3 regions of the Micromonospora sp. DH14 genome follow, and region 2 is predicted to be linked to each of the others. Evidence: predicted binding sites of a transcription regulator. Region 2 holds the regulator's gene; each other region holds the start of a gene.

Evidence for each region. Region 2 encodes HrcA, which represses chaperone genes, less so after heat shock. Its sites were predicted from a motif close to GGTTNGCACNCTCNNNNNGAGNGTGCNAACC; they were not measured.
Region 1: the regulator HrcA is predicted to act here: its motif matches at 2,777-2,807, upstream of groES (co-chaperone GroES).
Region 3: the regulator HrcA is predicted to act here: its motif matches at 4,349-4,379, upstream of groL (chaperonin GroEL).

What each region holds. Positions count from the first base shown of each region.
Region 1 is NZ_JARVKT010000024.1:45,962-53,026, reverse strand. It holds gene QCZ28_RS25250 (substrate-binding domain-containing protein) at 1-815, opposite strand, end outside; gene ybaK (Cys-tRNA(Pro) deacylase) at 995-1,474, opposite strand; gene QCZ28_RS25240 (methyltransferase domain-containing protein) at 1,485-2,681, opposite strand; gene groES (co-chaperone GroES) at 2,941-3,255, shown strand; gene groL (chaperonin GroEL) at 3,326-4,966, shown strand; gene QCZ28_RS25225 (molybdopterin-dependent oxidoreductase) at 5,131-6,858, shown strand.
Region 2 is NZ_JARVKT010000040.1:15,003-22,067, forward strand. It holds gene hemW (radical SAM family heme chaperone HemW) at 1-228, shown strand, start outside; gene QCZ28_RS30895 (DUF4870 domain-containing protein) at 277-900, opposite strand; gene hrcA (heat-inducible transcriptional repressor HrcA) at 1,126-2,148, shown strand; gene dnaJ (molecular chaperone DnaJ) at 2,224-3,366, shown strand; gene QCZ28_RS30910 (16S rRNA (uracil(1498)-N(3))-methyltransferase) at 3,367-4,101, shown strand; gene QCZ28_RS34585 (alcohol dehydrogenase catalytic domain-containing protein) at 4,154-4,393, opposite strand; gene QCZ28_RS30915 (NADP-dependent oxidoreductase) at 4,472-5,431, opposite strand; gene QCZ28_RS30920 (Gfo/Idh/MocA family oxidoreductase) at 5,457-6,551, opposite strand; gene QCZ28_RS30925 (hypothetical protein) at 6,727-6,951, opposite strand.
Region 3 is NZ_JARVKT010000002.1:281,043-288,107, reverse strand. It holds gene QCZ28_RS05505 (S8 family serine peptidase) at 1-1,164, shown strand, start outside; gene QCZ28_RS05500 (GNAT family N-acetyltransferase) at 1,211-2,146, shown strand; gene QCZ28_RS05495 (hypothetical protein) at 2,225-2,473, shown strand; gene groL (chaperonin GroEL) at 2,532-4,154, opposite strand; gene QCZ28_RS05485 (hypothetical protein) at 4,427-5,569, opposite strand; gene QCZ28_RS05480 (cold-shock protein) at 5,665-5,868, opposite strand; gene QCZ28_RS05475 (GNAT family N-acetyltransferase) at 6,110-6,640, shown strand; gene paaN (phenylacetic acid degradation protein PaaN) at 6,852-7,065, opposite strand, start outside.

The DNA.
Region 1 (7,065 bases), on a different contig from region 2:
ATGTTCTGCAGGCCCTCGGTGCTGGCGTCCTGCCCGGTCACCGGCACCTTGCCGTTGAGCTTGTTCTTCTTGAGGATCGAGATGGCCGCGTTGCCGAGACCGTCGTTGGCGGCCAGCACGCCGTCGATCTTGCCGTTGGCCTTGGTGAGCTGCTGCTCGAAGATCGTCGCGGCCTGCGCGTTGTCCCACGCCGGCACCGCGTCCTCGGGGCCCTTGACGTACTCCTTGGAGTCGAACTTCGGCTTGAGCACCGAGTCGTAGCCGGCCTTGAACAGGGTGGCGTTGTTGTCGGTGGGGGAGCCGTTCAGGTACGCCACGACGGGGTTCTTGACGCCCTTGTCGGTCAGGCACTTCGACAGGCCCTCGCCCTGGAGCTTGCCGACGGTCTCGTTGTCGAAGCTGACGTAGTACTGGGCGGAGCCGCCCAGGGTGAGCCGGTCGTAGTCGATGGTGGCGACGCCCTGCGACTTGGCCTTGTCCAGCACGGCCTTGCCGGTGCCGGAGTCCAGGTTGACGATCATCAGGGCGGTGACGCCACTGGTGATCATCTGGTCGGCGATGGTCTGGAAGGCCGTCTTGTCGTTCTGGGCGTTCTGGATGTCGTACTGGACGCCGGCGGCCTTGAACGCCTCCTCCAGGAACCGACGGTCCGCGGTCTCCCAGCGGGCCGAGGACTTGCTGTCCGGGAGGATCACGCCGATCTTGGGGGTCTTGGCGGCGGCGGCGCCGTCGCCGCCGGAGTCGTCGCTGCAAGCGGTCAAGCCGCCGGTCGTGAGCAGGCCCACGGCGGCGATGGTGAGGATCCCCTTACGCATGTGCAGGGTCCTTTCGGAGGTGGGGGAGGTGTTGTTTTGTTGTGTCCGGCAACGTATTTCGCGTCACACCGGCTCCACAAGACCGCGCAGGTGCCTAGTTTGTTGGGGGCGATAACAATTCAGCAACGCGACTGTTACTCCGCGGGTATCCCGCGCGGAGGGCGACGTAACGACTGTCGTCAGCTGCTCTGCAACACTGCGGTACGGGCGTCGGTCAGCGCCACCAGATCCGCCGCTGCCAGTTCCAGTTGCAGTCCGCGCCGACCAGCCGAGACGTAGATCGTCGGCAGTTGCAGCGCCGACTCGTCCAGCACCGTGGGCAACCGCCGGCGCTGCCCCAGCGGGCTGATCCCACCGCGTACGTAGCCGGTTGCCCGCTCGGCGACCGCCCGATCCGCCAGCACCGCCCGCTTGCCGCCGACCGCCGCCGCGAGCGCCTTGAGATCCAGCTCCCCGGTCACCGGCACGACCGCCACGGTGAGCGCCCCGTCGACGGCGGTCACCAGCGACTTGAACACCCGCTCCGGCGCCACGCCGAGCGCCACCGCCACCAGCGCGCCGTAGTTCGGGGCGTCCGGCGACACCCGGTACGGATGGGTGCGATGCGCGATCCCACGCTTGACCAACAGTGCCGTCGCCGGCGTGCCCTGTCCCACCACGGCGACGACGTTAGTGGACCGGCCGGCCGATGAGCACCGTCGGTGCGCCGTCGACCCGGGTGAGCACCAGACTCGCCGCCTCGTCCCCGGCCAGCCGCAGGTCCTTGCGGAGTTGCTCCGGGACGAGCGCCGAACCCCGCTTGAGGATCTCCACACGGCCCACCCGGCGGTCCCGCAGCAGCGCCCGCAGGCGCTTGAGCGAGAACGGCAACACGTCGGTGATCTCCAGACAGCGCGCGTACGGGGTGCGGGTCGGCTGTTCGGCGTACAGGTAGGCGATGCTCGGGTCGGCCAGGGTGGCGTCCAGTTCGGCGGCCAGTTCGGCGATGAGGTGCGCGCGTACCACCGCCGGCTCCGGGTCGTACAGGTAGCGGCGTACCGGCCCGACCGGCGCCTCGGCGGCACCCGAGCCGGTGAGCTGGTCACGGTGGACCTCGCTGCCCCGCTGCCGGTAGAGGGTGGCCCGGCGGGGCACCTCCGCCAGCTCGCCGCACCAGAGCGCCGCCTCGACCAGGTCACCGTCGACGCCGACCCACTCGGCCTCCGCCCCGGCCGGGATGAGCGCGTGGTCCAGGCCCGGCGCCACCTTCACCACAGTGCGCGGCACCCGCTCGGCCAGCCCGGTCACGAAGTCCCACGGCGGCGAGTAGGCGCGCGGGTCGAAGATCCGCCGCCCGGTGCCGCTCGTGCGGCGGGCCGGGTCGCAGAAGACGCCGTCGACCCGGGACACGTCGAACCCGGTCGCGTCGCCGCACTCGACGGTGAACAGCTCGGCCAGGCCGGCCGCCGTGGCGTTGGCGGCGGCCATGGCGGCGGTCACCGGGTCGGCCTCCACCCCGTACACCCGGATGCCGGCACGGGCGGCGGCCAGTGCGTCGGCCCCCAGCCCGCAGCCGAGGTCGGCCAGGGTGCGCACGCCGGCTGCGGACAGCCGGGCGGCCCGACGGTCTGCGACCACCCGGCGGGTGGCCTGCTCCAGGCCGGGGCGGGTGAGGAACATCCCAGCGGCGGCCGGGCCGAACTTGCCGACCGCCCGGTGGCGCAGCTCGGCCTGGGTGAGGGCCGCCGCGGCCAGCGTGGGCGGCACCCCGGCCGCGCGCAGCGCCGAGGCCGCGGCCAGCGGGTCACCGCCGGCCAGCCCGGCCGCCGCGGTGAGCGCGGCCGACCCCTCAGGGGTACGCAGCGCCGCCAGCTGATCGAGATCCACCCGGTCATTGTCCCGGCCGAGCCGGAAATCCTGGCTGGCGGGGCGCGACGCGCTGGCACTCTCCTTGACGGAGTGCTAGCCACGGAATAACCTGCGATTAGCACTCTCACCCTGAGGGTGCCAGCTTCCGGGTCTCGCGACCCGGGTGCGCACGCCAGGCGGACCGGCACCCGCGACGACGGCACCGCCCGGTGGCATGAGGCAGATTGACGCTGGCCAGCCCCGCTGGTCAGCAACGAAACCAGTACCCCAGGAGGGTATGCCCGTGACTACCGCGACCAAGGTTGCGATCAAGCCGCTCGAGGACCGCATCGTGGTCCAGGCGAACGAGGCTGAGACCACCACGGCGTCGGGCATCGTGATCCCCGACACCGCCAAGGAGAAGCCGCAGGAGGGCACCGTCCTCGCTGTGGGCCCGGGGCGCGTCGACGACAACGGCAACCGGGTTCCGGTTGACGTGCAGGTCGGCGACACCGTCCTCTACTCGAAGTACGGCGGCACCGAGGTCAAGTACGCCGGCGAGGAGTACCTGGTGCTCTCCGCCCGCGACGTCCTCGCGGTCATCGAGAAGTAAGCAACCGATCAGTGCCACTGCCCCGGTCCGGCTCGCCGGGCCGGGGCAATGGCGCTTCGAAGGGACATTCATGGCGAAGATCCTGAGCTTCTCGGACGACGCCCGGCACCTGCTGGAGCACGGTGTCAACGCCCTCGCGGACGCGGTCAAGGTCACCCTCGGCCCGCGCGGGCGCAACGTCGTCCTGGACAAGAAATTCGGTGCGCCGACGATCACCAACGATGGTGTGACCATCGCCAAGGAGATCGAGCTCACCAACCCGTACGAGAACCTTGGCGCGCAGCTGGTCAAGGAGGTGGCGACCAAGACCAACGACGTCGCCGGCGACGGGACCACCACCGCGACCGTGCTGGCCCAGGCCATGGTCCGCGAGGGTCTGCGCAACGTGACCGCCGGGACCAACCCGGCCGGCCTCAAGCGGGGCATCGACGCGGCGGCCACCAAGGTCTCCGAGGCGCTGCTCGGCAAGGCCGCCGAGGTCACCAGCAAGGATTCGATCGCGAACGTGGCGACGATCTCCGCGCAGGACTCCACGATCGGCGATCTGATCGCCGAGGCGATGGAGCGCGTCGGCCGCGACGGTGTCATCACCGTCGAGGAAGGCTCGATGCTCACCACCGAACTGGACGTGACCGAGGGTCTCCAGTTCGACAAGGGCTTCATCTCGCCGAACTTCGTCACCGACCTGGAGAGCCAGGAGTCCGTCCTCGAGGACGCGTACATCCTGGTCACCACCCAGAAGATCTCGGCGATCGAGGAGCTGCTGCCGCTGCTGGAGAAGGTCCTGCAGAACAGCAAGCCCCTGCTGATCATCGCCGAGGACGTGGACGGCCAGGCGCTCTCCACCCTGGTGGTCAACTCGCTGCGCAAGACCCTCAAGGTCTGCGCGGTCAAGGCCCCGGGCTTCGGTGACCGGCGCAAGGCGATGCTCCAGGACATCGCGATCTCCACGGGCGCCGAGCTGGTCGCCTCGGAGCTGGGCTACAAGCTCGACCAGGTCGGCCTGGAGGTGCTCGGCACCGCCCGGCGCGTCGTGGTCGACAAGGAGAACACCACGATCGTCGACGGCGGTGGCCAGAAGGCCGACGTCGCCGACCGGGTGTCCCAGATCCGCAAGGAGATCGAGGCCTCCGACTCCGAGTGGGACCGGGAGAAGCTGGCCGAGCGGCTGGCGAAGCTCTCCGGTGGCATCGCCGTCATCAAGGCCGGCGCGGCGACCGAGGTCGAGATGAAGGAGCGCAAGCACCGCATCGAGGACGCCATCGCGGCGACCAAGGCAGCGGTCGAGGAGGGCACTGTGCCCGGCGGCGGTGCCGCCCTGGTGCAGATCCTCTCGGTGCTCGACGACGACCTGGGCTTCACCGGTGACGAGAAGGTCGGCGTCTCGGTCGTGCGCAAGGCGCTCGTCGAGCCGCTGCGCTGGATCGCCCAGAACGCCGGTCACGACGGCTACGTCGTGACGCAGAAGGTCGCCGACCTCAGCTGGGGCAACGGCCTCGACGCCGCCAAGGGCGAGTACGTCGACCTGGTCAAGGCCGGCATCATCGACCCGGTGAAGGTGACCCGCAACGCGGTCACCAACGCCGCCTCGATCGCCGGTCTGCTGCTCACCACGGAGAGCCTCGTGGTCGACAAGCCGGAACAGGCCGAACCGGCCGCCGCCGGCGGGCACGGCCACGGTCACGGCCACCAGCACGGCCCGGGCTTCTGATCCGGTAGCGACACCCGTTCCGGGGCGCACCGCCGTACGGCGGTGCGCCCCGGCCCGTTTCCGCCGGCCGGCAGGTCATTACCGAACGCTGACGTTGTTGGCGACCGGCCGAGATGATCGCGCACACTGGGCCGATGAGCACCACGTCACGGCGGTACGCCGCGCTGGCCGGAATCACCGCCGCCGCCGTCGCGATCGGGATCGCCGAACCGGTAGCGGTGCTGACCGGCCCCCGGTCGGCACCCCTGGTCGCGGTCGGCGGGGTCATCGTCGACGCCGTCCCCGAGTCACTCAAGCAACTCGCCATCGACCTCTTCGGCACCGCCGACAAGATCGCGCTGCTGGTCGGCACCGCCGTGTTGCTGGGCGCCTTCGCCGCGCTCCTCGGCGTACTGGCGGTTCGTCGGCTGGCACTCGGCCTGGCGGGCATCGGCGCCTTCGGCGCCATCGGCGTCGCCGCCGCGCTGACCCGCTCCGGCGCGGACCTCGCCGACGCACTGCCGTCAGTGGTCGGCGCGGGTCTCGGCGCCCTGGTGCTCTGGTTGTTCATCGCCGGCCCGTTCGAACTGAACCCCTGGCCCTGGTCACCACCCACACCGTCCCCCGGCCCGGTGTCGTCCCCCGGGCCTCCGGCTGGGCCGGCGTCGGTGTCTCCCGCCGGGCCGGTGCCGGTGTCTCCATCTGGGCCGACTTCCGGACCTCCCGCCGGGTCGACCTCCGGGCCTCCCGCTGGGCCGGTGCCGGTGTCTCCCGCTGGGCCGGCGTCGGTGCCTTCCGCCGGGCCGACGCCGGCGGTTGAGCCGGTCGGGCCCGTCGAGGTGGACCCGGAGTCGCGGCGGCGATTCCTCACCGGCAGCGGGGTGCTGCTCGGCGCGGCAGTGGTGGCCGGTCTCGGCGGGCGTTGGCTGGCGGGTCGGCGCGGCGTGTCCGCCGCCCGGGACGCGATCCGCCTGCCTGCGCCGGTCGCCCCCGCACCGGCCGTGCCGGCAGGCGCGAACCTCTCGCTGGCCCAACTGGCGCCCTACGTCACCCCGAACTTCGGGTTCTATCGGATCGACACCGCGCTGGTGGTGCCCCAGGTCGACCCGGACACCTGGCGGCTGCGGATCCACGGGCGGGTCGGCAAGGAGCGCACCTACAGCTACGCGGATCTGCTGGCCCGACCGCTGGTCGAGCGGTACGTCACACTGGCCTGCGTCTCCAACGAGGTGGGCGGGGACCTGATCGGCAACGCCCGCTGGCTCGGCGTACCCCTGCGGGAACTGCTGGACGAGGTCGAACCCGACGACGACGCCGACCAGGTCGTCGGCCGGTCAGTCGACGGCTGGACCTGCGGTACCCCCACCGCCGCGCTGCGCGACGGACGGGACGCGCTGCTGGCCGTCGGGATGAACGGCGAGCCGCTTCCGGTCGAGCACGGCTTCCCGGTCCGGATGGTGGTGCCGGGCCTCTACGGCTACGTGTCGGCCTGCAAATGGGTGACCGAACTTGAGCTGACCCGGTTCGCCGACTTCGACGCGTACTGGGTTCCGCGCGGATGGTCCCCCCAGGGGCCGATCAAGACCCAGTCGCGGATCGACACGCCCCGCAGACGCAACCGGCTGACCGCCGGGCCGGTGACCGTCGCCGGGGTGGCCTGGGCACAGCACCGAGGCATCCGCCGAGTCGAGGTACGCGTCGACGACGGCCAGTGGCAGGCAGCCACGCTGGCCCCCACCGTGTCAGTGGACACCTGGGTGCAGTGGTCCTGGCGCTGGGACGCCACACCGGGCGAACACCGGCTTCAGGTCCGAGCGACAGACGCGACCGGTGAAACCCAAACCGACCGTACCCAGGGCGTCGTCCCGGACGGCGCCACCGGCTGGCATAGCGTCACCGTCACCGTCCGCTGACCCCGACACACCACTGCCCCCTCCGGCCGACAGCGGGCTGGGTCCCCAACCCGACCGCGTCATCAGGGCACCCAGGTAGACCAGCAGTCCCTCGCGGTGCGGGGTCCGTGAGTGATCTACCGCGGCTGCCGACTGACCTGGCTTGCGGGCCCCGTGACTGGTCTTCGGCGCGGCGGGCGGCTGATGGACGCCGATGCTCGAACCGTG
Region 2 (7,065 bases):
CGGGAGGTGCTCACTGTCGACGAGGCGCACATGGAGGACGTGATGCTGCGGCTGCGCCTGGCCAGCGGTCTCCCGCTGGCGGTGCTCGACGCCGCCGGGCGGGCCGGCGCCGAGCGGGCGCTGGCCGGCGGCCTGCTGGCCGCCGACGAGTACGCCGCCGGCCGGGCGGTGCTCACGGTGCGCGGGCGGCTGCTCGCCGACGCGGTCGTCCGCGATCTGTTGCCCTGAGCGGGGGCGGCGGTGTGCCGAACCGGCCGGGGGAGCGGCCGGCCCGGTTCACTTGATGAAGTTGGCGGTCATCGGGTAGCGGTACGGGGTGCCCTCGTTGGCCTTCACGCCGGCGATGATCCCGAACAGGATCTGGATCACCACGACGGCGATGCTGGGCAGGAAGAGCAGGCACCAGCTCACGAAGAGCAGCACGAACGCGATGATCGACCAGAGGATCTGGAAGTTCAGGGCGGCGAGGGCGTGCGCCCGGACGGTCGGCGACTGCTGGCCGCGGGCCAGGTAGGCGATGAGCGGGGCGACGAAGCCCAGCGGGCCGAAGCTGATCAGCGCGCCGAGCGCGCCGCCGAAGTGGGCGACCAACGCCCAGGTCTTGTCCTCGTTGTTGGCGTAGCCGCCGCCGGGGCCGCCGTAGGCCCCACCGGTCGGATAGCCGCCGGGCGGGTAGCCCCCGGGCGGGGGGTAGCCGCCTGCCGGAGGGTAGCCACCTGACGTCGGTTGGTCACCGGTGGGCGGCGGATAGCCACCGGCCGGGGGATAGCCGGCCGGGCCGGGTGCGCCGGACAGTGGTGCGGTGGGCGGCTCGGCCGACGGGAACGGGCCCGGGGAGGTCGGCTCCGGCGGGTAGTTGCCGGGCTCACCCGAACCGGGAGGGCGAGGAGGTTCAGTCATGGATGTCACGGTAGGGGCCCGTGGCAACGCCGCACCAGAGCGACACCGCCCGGTAGTGCGGGCCGATCGGCCCAGTGCGGTGGCGCGGGCCGCACCGACCGGCGGCCGTTGATCATCGCGTCGGCGGGCCTGCCGACGTAGACTGGCACTCGCTACAGTCGAGTGCCAGGACGGCTCGGCCGGCCCAGGGCGCCGGCGGCCGACGTGCGACAGGAGGTGCGGAGGATGGGTCTCGACGACCGGAAACTCGCAGTGCTCCGCGCCATCGTCGAAGACTACGTCTCCACCCAGGAGCCGGTCGGCAGCAAGGCGCTGGTCGAGCGGCACCAGCTCGGGGTCTCCCCGGCCACGGTCCGCAACGACATGGCCGTGCTGGAGGAGGAGGGTTACATCCGGCAGCCGCACACCAGTGCCGGCCGGGTGCCCACCGACCGCGGCTACCGCCTCTTCGTCGACCGGCTGTCCCGGGTCAAGCCGCTCAGCCCGGCCGAGCGCCGGGCCATCGAGCGCTTCCTGGTCGGCGCTGTCGACCTCGACGACGTGGTGCACCGCACGGTGCGGCTGCTCGCCCAGCTCACCCGGCAGGTCGCCGTCGTGCAGTACCCGTCGCTGGCCCGCTCCTCGGTGCGTCACCTGGAGCTGGTGCCGATCTCCACCACCCGGCTGATGCTCGTCATGATCGCGGACACCGGCCGGGTGGAGCAGCGACTCGTGGAGCTGCCCGGGCCGGTGCCCGCCGACGACGTCACCGACCTGCGCCGACTGATCAACGAGAAGCTCGCCAACGCCCGGCTGTCCGAGACGCCACCGCTGGTGCAGGCGCTGGTCGAGGAAGCGCCGACCGGGCTGCGACCGACCATGACCACGCTCGCCAGCGTGCTGCTGGAGACGCTCGTCGAACGGCACGAGGAACGGATCGCCCTCGCCGGCACCGCCAACCTCACCCGGGGCGGGCTGCTCGACTTCCAGGGCTCGCTGCGGCCGATCCTCGAGGCGCTGGAGGAGGAGGTCGTGCTGCTCAAGCTCATCGGTGAGACCGAGCCGAGCACGACCCGGGTGCTGATCGGCGACGAGAACGAGTTCGACAACCTGCGCGCCGCCTCGGTGGTCAGCACCGGCTACGGCCCGGGCACCACCATCGTGGGCGGCCTCGGGGTGCTGGGGCCCACCCGGATGGACTACCCCGGCAACATCGCCACGGTGCGCGCCGTGGCACGCTACGTGGGCGAGTTGCTGGCCCAGAACTGATTGGTCAGGGCCGATGCGGCCGGCTGCGGCCGCCGACCGGCGCAACGCGAGACGAACATGAGGACACGGAACGCAGTGGCCAGGGACTACTACGGCATTCTCGGTGTGAGCCGGGAAGCCTCCGATGACGAGATCAAGCGCGCCTACCGCAAGCTGGCGCGCCAGTTCCACCCGGACGTCAATCCGGACCCGGAGGCTCAGGAGAAGTTCAAGGACATCAACGCCGCGTACGAGGTCCTCTCGGACGACCGGAAGCGGCAGATCGTCGACCTGGGTGGCGACCCGCTCGCCCCGGGTGGCGGCGCCGGTGGCCCGGGCGGCCCCGGTGGAGCCGGCCCGTTCGTCGGCTTCCAGGACATCATGGACGCGTTCTTCGGCGGTGCCGGAGGCGGCGCCCGTGGCCCACGGCCGCGTACCCGCCCGGGTGCCGACGCGATCCTGCGGCTCGAGCTCGACCTGCACGAGACGGCGTTCGGCGTCGAGGCGCCGATCACCGTCGACACCGCTGTGCTCTGCACCACCTGCTCCGGCGCCGGCACGGCCGCCGGCACCCACCTGGCCACCTGCGAGGCGTGCGGCGGTCGGGGCGAGGTGCAGTCGGTGCAGCGCACCTTCCTCGGCCAGGTGGTCTCCGCCCGGCCGTGCACCGTGTGCCAGGGCTACGGCACCACCATCCCGCACCCCTGCCCGACCTGCGCCGGTGACGGCCGGGTGCGCACCCGCCGGTCGCTGACCGTGAAGATCCCGGCCGGCGTCGAGGACGGCATGCGGATCCGGCTGGCCCAGCAGGGCGAGGTCGGCCCGGGCGGCGGCACCGCCGGTGACCTCTACGTGGAGATCCACGAACGTCCGCACGACGTCTACTCGCGCAAGGGCGACGACCTGCACTGCCGGGTCACCGTGCCGATGACCGCCGCCGCGCTCGGCACCCGGCTGACCATCAAGACGCTGGACAGCGAGGAGCCGGTCGACGTCAAGCCCGGCACCCAGCCGGGCAGCACGCTGCGGCTGCGGGCCCGAGGCGTCCCGCACCTGCGCGGCACCGGCCGGGGTGACCTCTACGTCCACCTGGACGTGCGGACCCCGACCAAGCTCGACGCCGACCAGGAGAAGATGCTGCGCGACTTCGCCAAGACCCGTGGTGAGGAGGTCGCCGAGCTGTCCAAGCAGGGCGGCTTCTTCTCCCGGATGCGTGACGCGTTCAACGGGCACGCCTGAGTGTCCGCGCCGCTGTTCCTGGTCGAGGCGCTGCCCACCGGCGACACCCTGACCCTGGACGGCCCGGAGGGGCACCACGCCGCCACCGTGCAGCGACTGCGCGTCGGCGAGGAGTTGCTGCTCGCCGACGGCCGGGGTGGCACTGCCGCCGCCGTGGTCACGGCCGTCGGCCGGGGCAGCCTGGAGGTCAGCGTCACCTCCCGGGGGTACGCGGACGCGCCCGTACCCCGGCTGGTGACAGTGCAGGGCATCGCCAAGGGCGAACGGGGCGAGCTGGCCGTGCAGGCGATGACCGAGGTCGGGGTGGACGAGATCGTCCCCTGGGCGGCGTCGCGTTCGGTGGCCCAGTGGCGCGGCGACCGGGGCGTACGCGCCCGGGAGAAGTGGGTGGCCACCGCCCGGGAGGCGGCCAAGCAGGCCCGCCGAGCGTGGTTACCGGTGGTGGCCGGTGCGCCGGACGAGTCCACCGCCACGGTGGCCCGCCGGATCGCCGGTGCCGCCGCCGGGTTCGTGCTGCACGAGGAGGCCGAGGACCGGCTCACCACCGCCGAGCTGCCCTCCAGCGGGGAGATCGTGCTGGTGGTCGGCCCGGAGGGTGGCATCGCCCCGGCCGAGCTGAGTGCCTTCCGGGAGGCCGGCGGTCGACCCGTACGCCTCGGGCCGGCCGTGCTGCGCACCTCCACCGCCGGGGTGGCGGCCCTCAGTGTGCTCGCCACCCGGCTCGGCCGCTGGTAAGCCCCGCGCCGTCTCGGAAAAGGGTCGAAGGTGCCCCGTCACTCGACGTCAATCACGATTGTGCCGGTACCGGTGCCGCTCTCCACGCCACGACACCGGCCAGGTCCAGACCGAGTACGGCCGGCGGCTGTATCCGGGCGTGGGCGGCCTTTCCAGCTCGGATCTTGGCGTCCAGCGGATTGACACCACTCGCCGCGACCCGGACCAGTACCTGTCCGGGACCCGGTATCGGCTTCTCGATCTCCGTTAGGACCAGCGGGGCGCCGAATTCCTTGAGCACTACCGCGCGCATGTCGCTGCCTCTCCCTCCCTTCCATTTCCTGATGGGGCTCCGCCGACAGGCCGAGCAGGGTACGCACGAACGGCGGGCTCACAACTCGATGACGAGCCGGCCCCGGACGCCGCCGGCCGCCAGGAGCCGATGGGCCTGCGCCGCCTGCTCCGGCGGGAAGGTGTCGGCGACCCGGAGGCTGAGCCGCCCTTCGTCGGCGAGCTGGCGGAGCAGGTCGAGCTTGTCGCGTCGCCCGTCGTAATCGTGCACGTGGGCGTAGGTGAGGGTCACGCCGCGCGTCGCGGCCGCCCGCTCGAACGCGGCCTGGTCCGCCCCGCCGCGTACGTACACCAGGGAGCCGCCACGGCGGATGGCCGACAGCAGCGGGGCGCCGATGACAGCGGCGTCGACGACCGCGGCGACGCCGTCGGCGGTGAGCGCGCGGAAGCGATCGGCGACCCCCGGCCCGCGCTCGACGATGTGGTCGGCGCCCAGCGACGCGACGAGGTCGGTGTCCTGCGGGGCGGCGTCGGCCAGCACGCGGTGTCCGGCGGCCTTGGCCAGCTGTACGGCGTAGCCGCCGACCGCCCCGGCCGCGCCGGTGACGGCTAGGGTGCTACCCGGAGCGGGGCGTAGCTGGTCGAGGGCGTGCAAGGCGGTCAGACCGTTCGTCGGGAGCGTGGCGGCCTCGGCGTGACTCGACCCGGCCGGCGCCGGGACGACCCACGACTCGGGGAGCACTATCCATTCGGCGTACCCGCCGCCGGCGGGGCGGGTGGGGTTGACCATGGCCATCACCCGGTCGCCGACGGCGAGGCGAGGGCTGGTGCCGGGACCGATCTCGTCGACGGTGCCGGCGACGTCCAGGCCGGGGATGACTGGTTCCGTTCCGCGTTGCCGGATGGGCGTGACGCCGGCCCGGATCAGGGTGTCGGCGGGGTTGACGGTGGTGGCACGTACCCGGATCCGGACCTCGCCCGGTCCGGCGTGCGGAGTTGGCCGCTCGACGACCTCCAGTACCTCGGGTCCGCCGTGGCGCAGCAGTCCTATCGCTTTCACGTCATTGACTCCGGCCGCCGGTTGGTCACTTCAGGGATTGGGCGACGCCGGTGCGCGAGGCGCGTTCAACGGCGTCGATCAGGCGGTGCCGGTTGAGGGCGTGCTCGAAGTCGGGCACGGTGCGGGTGTCGTCGGCCAGGTCGCGGGCCAACTGCGCGTAGAGCCGCGCGATGCTTCTGGCCGGGGTCTGGGCCAGGCCCGTGGGGATCCCGTCCGAGTAGGAGGCGGGAACGTCGATGGTGGTGACGGTGGTGTCCGCGCCGCGGCCACCGGCGAGGGTGAGCTGGGCGACTTGCATGTTGCCCCAGTCCGAGGTCAGAACGAGGTCGCCGTCGGTGCCGTTGATCTCCCATCGGAAGTTGTCACCACGGGACGCGCCGCCGCGATAGAAGACCGAGGCGGCCGCACCGGAGGTGAGGGTGCCGATCAGGGCGACCTGATCCGGCACTGTGACCGGGATCCGGCCGCCGTCCTCGGTGACGGTCGCCTCCTTGCGCCCCACCACGAGGTTGGCCGCGACCGTGTCGAACTCGCCGAGGACGAAGTGCAGCGGGTCGAGGGCGTGCAGCGCGGCGGAGGCGAGCGGGGTGGCGCCGTTGGCGTTGTCGAACCAGTAGGCCTGGCTGCGGCTGGCCACCTCGCCGCCCCAGACCATGCCGGAGCCGACCAGAGTGGTGCCGAGCACCTCGCCGACGTACCCGTCGCGAACCAGGTCCGCGGCGTGCTGGACCTCGGGGGCGAAGCGTCCCTGGAGCCCGACCACAGTACGGACGCCGGCCCGGCGGGCCAGTTCGGCGAGGCGCTCCGCCTCGGCCAGGCCGTTGGCGAGCGGCCACTCGCTGTAGACCGTCTTGCCCGCCTCAAGCGCCGCCGAGATCAGCTCGAAGTGCTGGGTGACCTGTACCGCGACCACCACCACATCGACCCGCGGGTCGGCGAGCAGGCGGCGATGGTCGTCGTATCCGGGCACTCCGTACTTGGCCGCCGCAACCTCCGCCGAGCTGCGACGGGACGTGCTGACCGCCCGCAGTTCGAACGCCGGCGACGCCGCGATCACCGGGATATGCGAGATCGAGGCCCATGCGCCGGGCCCGATGATCCCTACGCCTATCGGTTTCATCCCTTTTCCTCCGAATTTATGTTGAGTGTTCGTTACAGAATTTCGTGCGACAAAAGGGTCGAATGGGTCCCAGTATCAAGTCAATCCAGGCAATTCGGTGCGACCTCGGCGGACCGCATCAGGGTGGCCCGGTCGGGGTTGATCCCGCCCATCACCCGCAGCCCCTGGAGGCTGGTCACCGGAAAGGTGGCGAGGTCTGTGGCACCCGCTGGTCGTCGCGGATCCGCTCAACCGTGGCGCCGACAATCAGGCAGGCCAGGCGCCTCCCGTCCCCGGCGATCTCGTCCACCGCGCCGACAGAGACCTCGCGGATCACCTCCCGGGCGTCGTTGCCCGAACGCCGCATGGCGATCAGTGGCGTCGCGTGGCGCTGTCGGTCGAGCTCCCGGGTACGAGCCATGCACCCACCGTACGGGTAATTGGAACGATCGACAAAGAACTGTGCCTCCGCTCACCCTGGGCGGCTACCCGCTGGCCTGGGGCGTCGCGAGAGGGCCACCCTGGGCCCGCACGT
Region 3 (7,065 bases), on a different contig from region 2:
CAGGGCGACCTGCTGCGCGAGGTGAACCGGCTGCGCCTCGACCCGGTGTCGTACTACCTGGTCAACGCGGTGGAGGTGGATGGCGGCCCGGCGGTGCGGGCCTGGCTGTCCGGCCGGCCGGAGGTGGCCCGGGTGCTGGTCAGCCAGCGGCTACGCCCGCTGCCGGCCCCGGCCGGGCAGAGCCGGGGCGACGTGCCCAGACCCACCGCCCCGGAGTGGAACATCCGCCAGATCGGTGCCGACCGGGTCTGGTCCCAGCTCGGGGTCACCGGCACTGGCATCGTGGTGGGCAGCTCCGACTCGGGGGTGGACGGCAGCCATCCGGCGCTGAGCGCCGGGTTCCGTGGTGGAGACGACTCCTGGTACGACCCGTGGGACGACACCCGGAGCCCGACCGACCAGGGCGGACACGGCACCCACACGGTAGGCAGCGCGGTCGGCCGGGACGGCATCGGCGTGGCACCGGACGCGAAGTGGGTGGGCTGCGTCAACCTGGACCGCAACCTCGGCAGCCCCGCGCACTACCTGGACTGCCTCCAGTTCATGTTGGCGCCGTTCCCGGCAGGTGGTGACCCGTTCACCGACGGCCGTCCGGAGCGCGCCCCGCAGGTGCTGACCAACTCGTGGGGCTGCCCACCCATTGAGGGTTGCGACCAGCGGGTCCTGCGGCCGGCCACCGCCGCCCTGGACGCGGCCGGGATCTTCGTGGTCGCCGCGGCCGGCAACACCGGCCCCTGGTGCGCCTCGATCGACGACCCGCCCGCCCCGTACCCCGACGTGCTGACCGTCGGCGCGGTGGACGCCCAGCGGCGGGTGGCGGAGTTCTCCTCGCGCGGGCCGGTACCGGGCGGCTCGGGCAAGCCGGACGTACTGGCACCGGGGGTGGGTGTGGTGTCGGCCATGCCGGGCGGCACGTACGCCGCGCTGGACGGCACGTCGATGGCCACCCCGCAGGTGGCCGGGGTGGTCGCGTTGATGTGGTCGGCGAACCCGGCGCTGGTCGGCGACGTGGACCGGACCCGGCGGATCCTCCGGGACACCGCCACGGCGGCGACGCCCACCTACCGCTCCGACAGCCCCTCCGACGCCTGCGGTGGGCCGTCGAACGTGACCGGCGCCGGCCAGGTCGACGCGTACGCCGCCGTGCGCGCCGCCCAGCGATAGTGGGGGGGGGTGCGACCCGACACCCGGTGATCTAGGGTCGGCGACCATGGACGCCGAGATCACCGTCACCGAGCTGACCGCCGACCTGGCCCCCGCCGTGGTACGCCTCTGCCAGCAGGCCCTCGACCTGCCCGAGGACGCCGCCGAGGCGGCTTCCATCGTGGACGTGCTCTGGCCGCGGGCCTCCGCCGACCGGCCGGTGGTCGGGCTCGGCGCGTACCGGGGCGCGGACCTGGTGGGGGCGCTGATCTGCTCGGTGTCGTCGGCCGAGCCGGGGATCGGGCACGTGGACCTGGTCGCGGTCCACAGTGATCAGCGGCGTCGGGGTGTCGGCCGGGCCCTGCTCCAGCGGGCCGAGCGGGTGCTCGCCGAGCGGGGGGCGACCGAGGTGCTGCTGGCCGGGAATCCGCCGTACTACGCGTGGCCGGGGATCGACGTCCGCTACACCCCGGCGGTCTGCGCCGCCCTGGCGCTCGGCTACCGGCAGGACCGGACCGCCTGGAACATGACAGCGGACCTGTCGTACGACGGGTCGCCGGCACTGCGGTCCACCGAGGCTGCCCAGCGGCGGCTGGCCGACCAGGGCGTCACCGTACGGCGGGCGGAGCCGGCGGACCTGCCGGCGTTGACGGCGTTCGCCAGGTCCACGTTCGGCGGTACCTGGGACGGTGAGTTGGCCGGGTCGGTGGGGCGCGCGGACGCCGGTTGCCACCTGGCGGAGCGGGACGGCGAACTACTCGGCTTCGCCGCGTACGGGTCGTCGCGGCCGAGTTGGTTCGGGCCGATGGGCACCGCGCCGGCCGCCGAGGGGTCGGGCATCGGTGGGGTGCTGTTGCGGCGCTGCCTGCGCGACCTGCGGGCGGCGGGGCTGGACCGGGCACAGATCGGCTGGGTGGGGCCGGTGCCGTTCTATTCGGGCAGCGCGGGCGCACGGATCGAGCGGGTCTTCTTCCTGTACCGGCGAGCCCTACCGACGACATAACTGGGGCAAATAGGACGTAGATCCGTTCGCCCGCGTCGGCCATCGACGCCCCCTACCGTTTCGGTAGAGGAGGCAGCCATGACCACGGATGACAACCAGACCGAGGACGGCCGGCCGATCACCTGGAAACCGGTGGGTGAACTCCCCGGTCAACTGCCGTTCGACCGGCTCGACTACGGCGACGCCGAGCAACTGGCCGAGATGGCCACCGACGGTGAGCCGTCGGTGGCCGAGGAACCTCAGGAGATGGTGGACGCGCCGATCCAACTGCTTCCGCCGTACGGCAGGGCACAGAAACGGCGCAACCAGCGCCCCCTACCGACCTGACGACGAACGGGGCGGACCGCGTCAGCGGCCCGCCCCGTTCGGTGTGTCGGAACTGGACTCAGAAGTCCATTTCCCCGCCACCCGGGCCAGCCGGGGCAGCCGGGGTCTTCTCCGGCTTGTCCGCGACAACAGCCTCGGTGGTGAGGAAGAGCGCCGCGATGGAAGCGGCGTTCTGCAGCGCCGAGCGCGTCACCTTGGCCGGGTCGATGATGCCCGCGGCCAGCAGGTCGACGTACTCGCCGTTGGCGGCGTTGAGGCCGTGACCCGCTTCGAGGTTACGGACCTTCTCCACCACGACGCCGCCCTCAAGGCCGGCGTTGACGGCGATCTGCCGCAGCGGGGCGTCCAGCGCGACCTTGACGATGTTCGCACCGGTCGCCTCGTCGCCGACCAGGTCGAGCTTGTCGAAGGCGGTCTTGCCGGCCTGCACCAGCGCGACGCCACCACCCGGGACGATGCCCTCCTCGACGGCGGCCTTCGCGTTGCGAACGGCGTCCTCGATGCGGTGCTTGCGCTCCTTGAGCTCGACCTCGGTGGCCGCGCCGACCTTGATGACCGCAACGCCGCCGGCCAGCTTGGCCAGCCGCTCCTGCAGCTTCTCCCGGTCGTAGTCGGAGTCGCTCTTGTCGATCTCGGCCCGGATCTGGTTGACCCGGCCCTGGATCTGCTCGGCGTCACCGGCACCGTCGACGATGGTGGTCTCGTCCTTGGTCACCACGACCTTGCGGGCGCGGCCCAGCATGTCGAGGCTGGCGGCGTCGAGCTTGAGGCCGACCTCCTCGCTGATGACCTGGCCACCGGCGAGGATGGCGATGTCGGTCAGCATGGCCTTGCGGCGGTCACCGAAGCCCGGCGCCTTGACGGCGACCGACTTGAAGGTGCCACGGACCTTGTTGACCACCAGGGTGGCGAGGGCCTCGCCCTCCAGGTCCTCGGCGATGATCAGCAGCGGCTTGCCCGACTGCATGACCTTCTCCAGGATCGGGAGCAGGTCCTTCACCGACGAGATCTTGCTGTTGGCGATCAGGATGTACGGGTCGTCGAAGACGGCCTCCATACGCTCCGGGTCGGTCATGAAGTAGGCCGAGATGTAGCCCTTGTCGAAGCGCATACCCTCGGTGAGCTCCAGCTCCAGCCCGAAGGTGTTGCTCTCCTCGACGGTGATGACGCCTTCCTTGCCGACCTTGTCCATCGCCTCGGCGATGATCTCGCCGACGGTGCTGTCGCCAGCGGAGATGGAGGCGGTGGAGGCGATCTGCTCCTTGGTCTCGACGTCCTTGGCGAGCTTGGACAGCTCCTCCGAGACGCTCGCGACAGCAGCCTCGATGCCCCGCTTCAGGGCCATCGGGTTGGCACCGGCGGCCACGTTGCGCAGGCCCTCGCGAACCAGGGCCTGGGCCAGGACGGTCGCCGTCGTCGTGCCGTCACCGGCAACGTCGTCGGTCTTCTTGGCGACCTCCTTGACCAGCTCAGCGCCGATCTTCTCGTACGGGTCCTCGAGCTCGATCTCCTTGGCGATGCTCACACCATCGTTGGTGATGGTGGGGGCACCCCACTTCTTCTCGAGCACGACGTTGCGGCCCTTGGGGCCGAGGGTCACCTTTACGGCGTCGGCGAGCTGGTTCATGCCCCGCTCGAGGCCGCGGCGCGCCTCTTCGTCGAACGCGATCATCTTGGCCATACGGCGTTGTCCTCCTGGACACTCACGGGCCACCCGAGATGTGTGCCCCGGATGGGCCGCCTGGTGTACGCACCTTGGGACGTCGCCACCTGGCGACGACGACGTCCTTCGGCCGGGCCGGATAGCCCGCGACGACCGGCCATGTGTCACCCCGGCGTCTCCACGCCGGTGCAACCTGACCCCACCGTCCCGACCATTGGCACTCACGGTATGCGAGTGCCAATGACTTGTTTAGCACTCTCCCATGCCGAGTGCAAGCACGATTCCGCCGCTCAGCCGAGTTCCGCAGCCAGTACGGCGGTGTTCACCGGCGCCTCATGGGCCCGCTGCTCGGCGTACGTCACCAGCAGACCGATGAGTTGGGCCAGGTGAGCGGGCAGGGCCAGCACGGCGGTGATCCCGATCACGACCACCGCGCCGACCGCGGTGCCCGCCGAGGCGAACGGATCCGTTCCGAGCGGGGAGGTGCCCACCCCTTCCAGCACACCCGGGATCACCGTGCCGACGATCACCGCCGCGGCCACCAGGGCGACCCGACCGAGCAGCAGGCCCAGCCGGTCGTGGAACATCCGGAACGATCGACCGATCGGGTTGTGCCGCTCGAAGAGATAGACCGGGCCGGCCATGCTCAGCGCGAGGGCAAGGTAGATGCCCGGCAGCACACAGAAGCAGAGGCCCACACCGATCAGCAGGCCGATCAGCAGGGTCCAACCCCACAGCCCGAGGGCCCGACGCAGGCCGTAGCGCAGCGCCGACTCCAGACTGACCGGCTGACCGGCCGCCTGCTTGGTGATCACTAAGGTGCCGGCGGCCCATCCGACGGCCTGCACCAACCCGACCAGCAGGCTGCCGCCGACCAGCAGGACCAGAAGGTTCAGCAACTCGGCGGCGAAGTTGTCAGGAAGTGCCGGGTTCGGACTCGACTCGGCCTGGGCGGCCCACTGCGCCGACGGGTCCAGCCCGAGCGAGATCACCGAGAGCACCGCCGCCGGCAGCACCTGGGTGAGCAGCATGATCGGCACCAACTGCCGCCAGCCCCGACGCAACGCTGCGCCACACCTGTCGAACCAACCGCCGAGGCCGGTGCCGGGCGGCGTGACCAGTGCGTCGTTCGGGTCGAACCCGTAACCCGGCGGATACCAGCCGGCCGGCGGCCCCGGGTACCACGGCTGCCCGCCGTAGGGGCCCGACCCGGGCGGGTAGCCCCCGGTGGGCGGAAACGTCCAGCCCTGCTGCGGCGGACCGGCGCCCCAGGACCCGGTTACGGGATCCGAGCCGGGCGGCGGGCCGGCCGGGGGCAGGCCCGGGCCCCAGCCGGGCGGCGGACCGGAGTGGCCGGGGCTGCCGGCGGGCGAGGACGGGTCCGGCTCCCCGGACCCGGCGGACGACGTGGGCGGGGGCGGCTGGTCGGTCATGAACGCTCCTCGGCATCGGCTGGAACGGTCACGATCTTCCCGGCTGGGTGCCCCTGCCGCAGCCCCGACTCACCGGGGCCGATCGGTCCGAAAGCTCAGCCGGTGACGCGTACGTGCTCGGCCTGCGGACCCTTCTGGCCCTGGGCGATCTCGAACTCGACCCGCTGACCGTCGTCCAGCGCCTTGTAACCGTCCATCTCGATCGCGGAGAAGTGGACGAACACGTCCTGACCGCCGTCGACGGCAATGAAGCCGTAGCCCTTCTCGGCGTTGAACCACTTCACGGTGCCCTGTGCCACGGTGCACTTCCCTTACTCGCGCGGCCTTGCCTGACCCGGCGCACGGCGCAGCCGGGCGCCCCGACCACCGACTCAGCGATCGATGAACGCCATTGAGCGAGGTGACCGAAATCGCACGCTACACGAGGAGTGACGGCCGCGCACGGCCACAAATCGGACACACTGCGGGGCCGCGCCGAGGTGACGGCGAGCGGGCACAACTCACGAGAAGGCGGCCATCCCCTGTGGTAGGCATGCGGACATGACCACCGACATGGGCTCGCCGGCAGTGCGGCTCGCGGAGACCCGCCGGGTCCGGCCGCAGGACGCCGCCCGGATGCGGGCGCTGCGCCTGGAGATGCTGGCCGACGCGCCGTTGGCCTTCCTGGAGACCCTGGCGGACGCGGCGGCCCGGCCGCACAACGAGTACGCCGCCCGGGTCGCGTACACCTCAGCCGGTTCCAGTAACGCTCAGTTCATCGCCGACCCGGGTGACCGGCTGGTCGGGCACGCCGGCGGCACCACCGCCCCGAACGAACCCGGCGTAACCGTGATCTACGCCGTGTACGTCACGCCGACCTGGCGCGGCAGCGGGCTGCTCGGCGAGCTGATCGACGGGGTGGCCGCCTGGTCGCGCGCCTGTGGCCGACCGGAGCTGCTGCTGGAGGTGGTGGTCGGCAACGACCGCGCCTACCGGGCCTACCAGCGCCTGGGCTTCCAGGACACCGGGGTACGCGTCCCCCACCCCACCATCCCAGCCCTCACCGAACTGCACATGCGCCGCCCCGCCTAAAACCAAGAACTCACCCCAAGGCAGAGCCACCGAGCTGCCCCGAAAGCCGCCGGATGCGTCAGCGACAACCGTGCCCACCTCAGGGTTTCCGGGGCAGCCCGACCCGCGCAGGGATCAAGCCTGACCGCCCGGAGCGGGGCGGGCTGCCCCGGAAACCCCCAACCGCAAGGAACGCAAGGCAGCCCCGGAAACCCCCAACCGCGACCAAAAATCAGACGTGCCGCCGGGACTGCACGATCCGGAACCGGTTCGCCACGTACGCCCCGTCCGTCAGCGCCGAGTTGGCCGCCGCGTTGGCCCCACTGCCGTGGAAGTCGGAGAACGCCGCCGACTGGTTGACGAAGACACCTCCGGTGAGGTTGCAGGACAGGTGCACCCCGACCTCGACCGCCACCGCCTCGGCCGCGTCCAGCACCGCCTCGTCG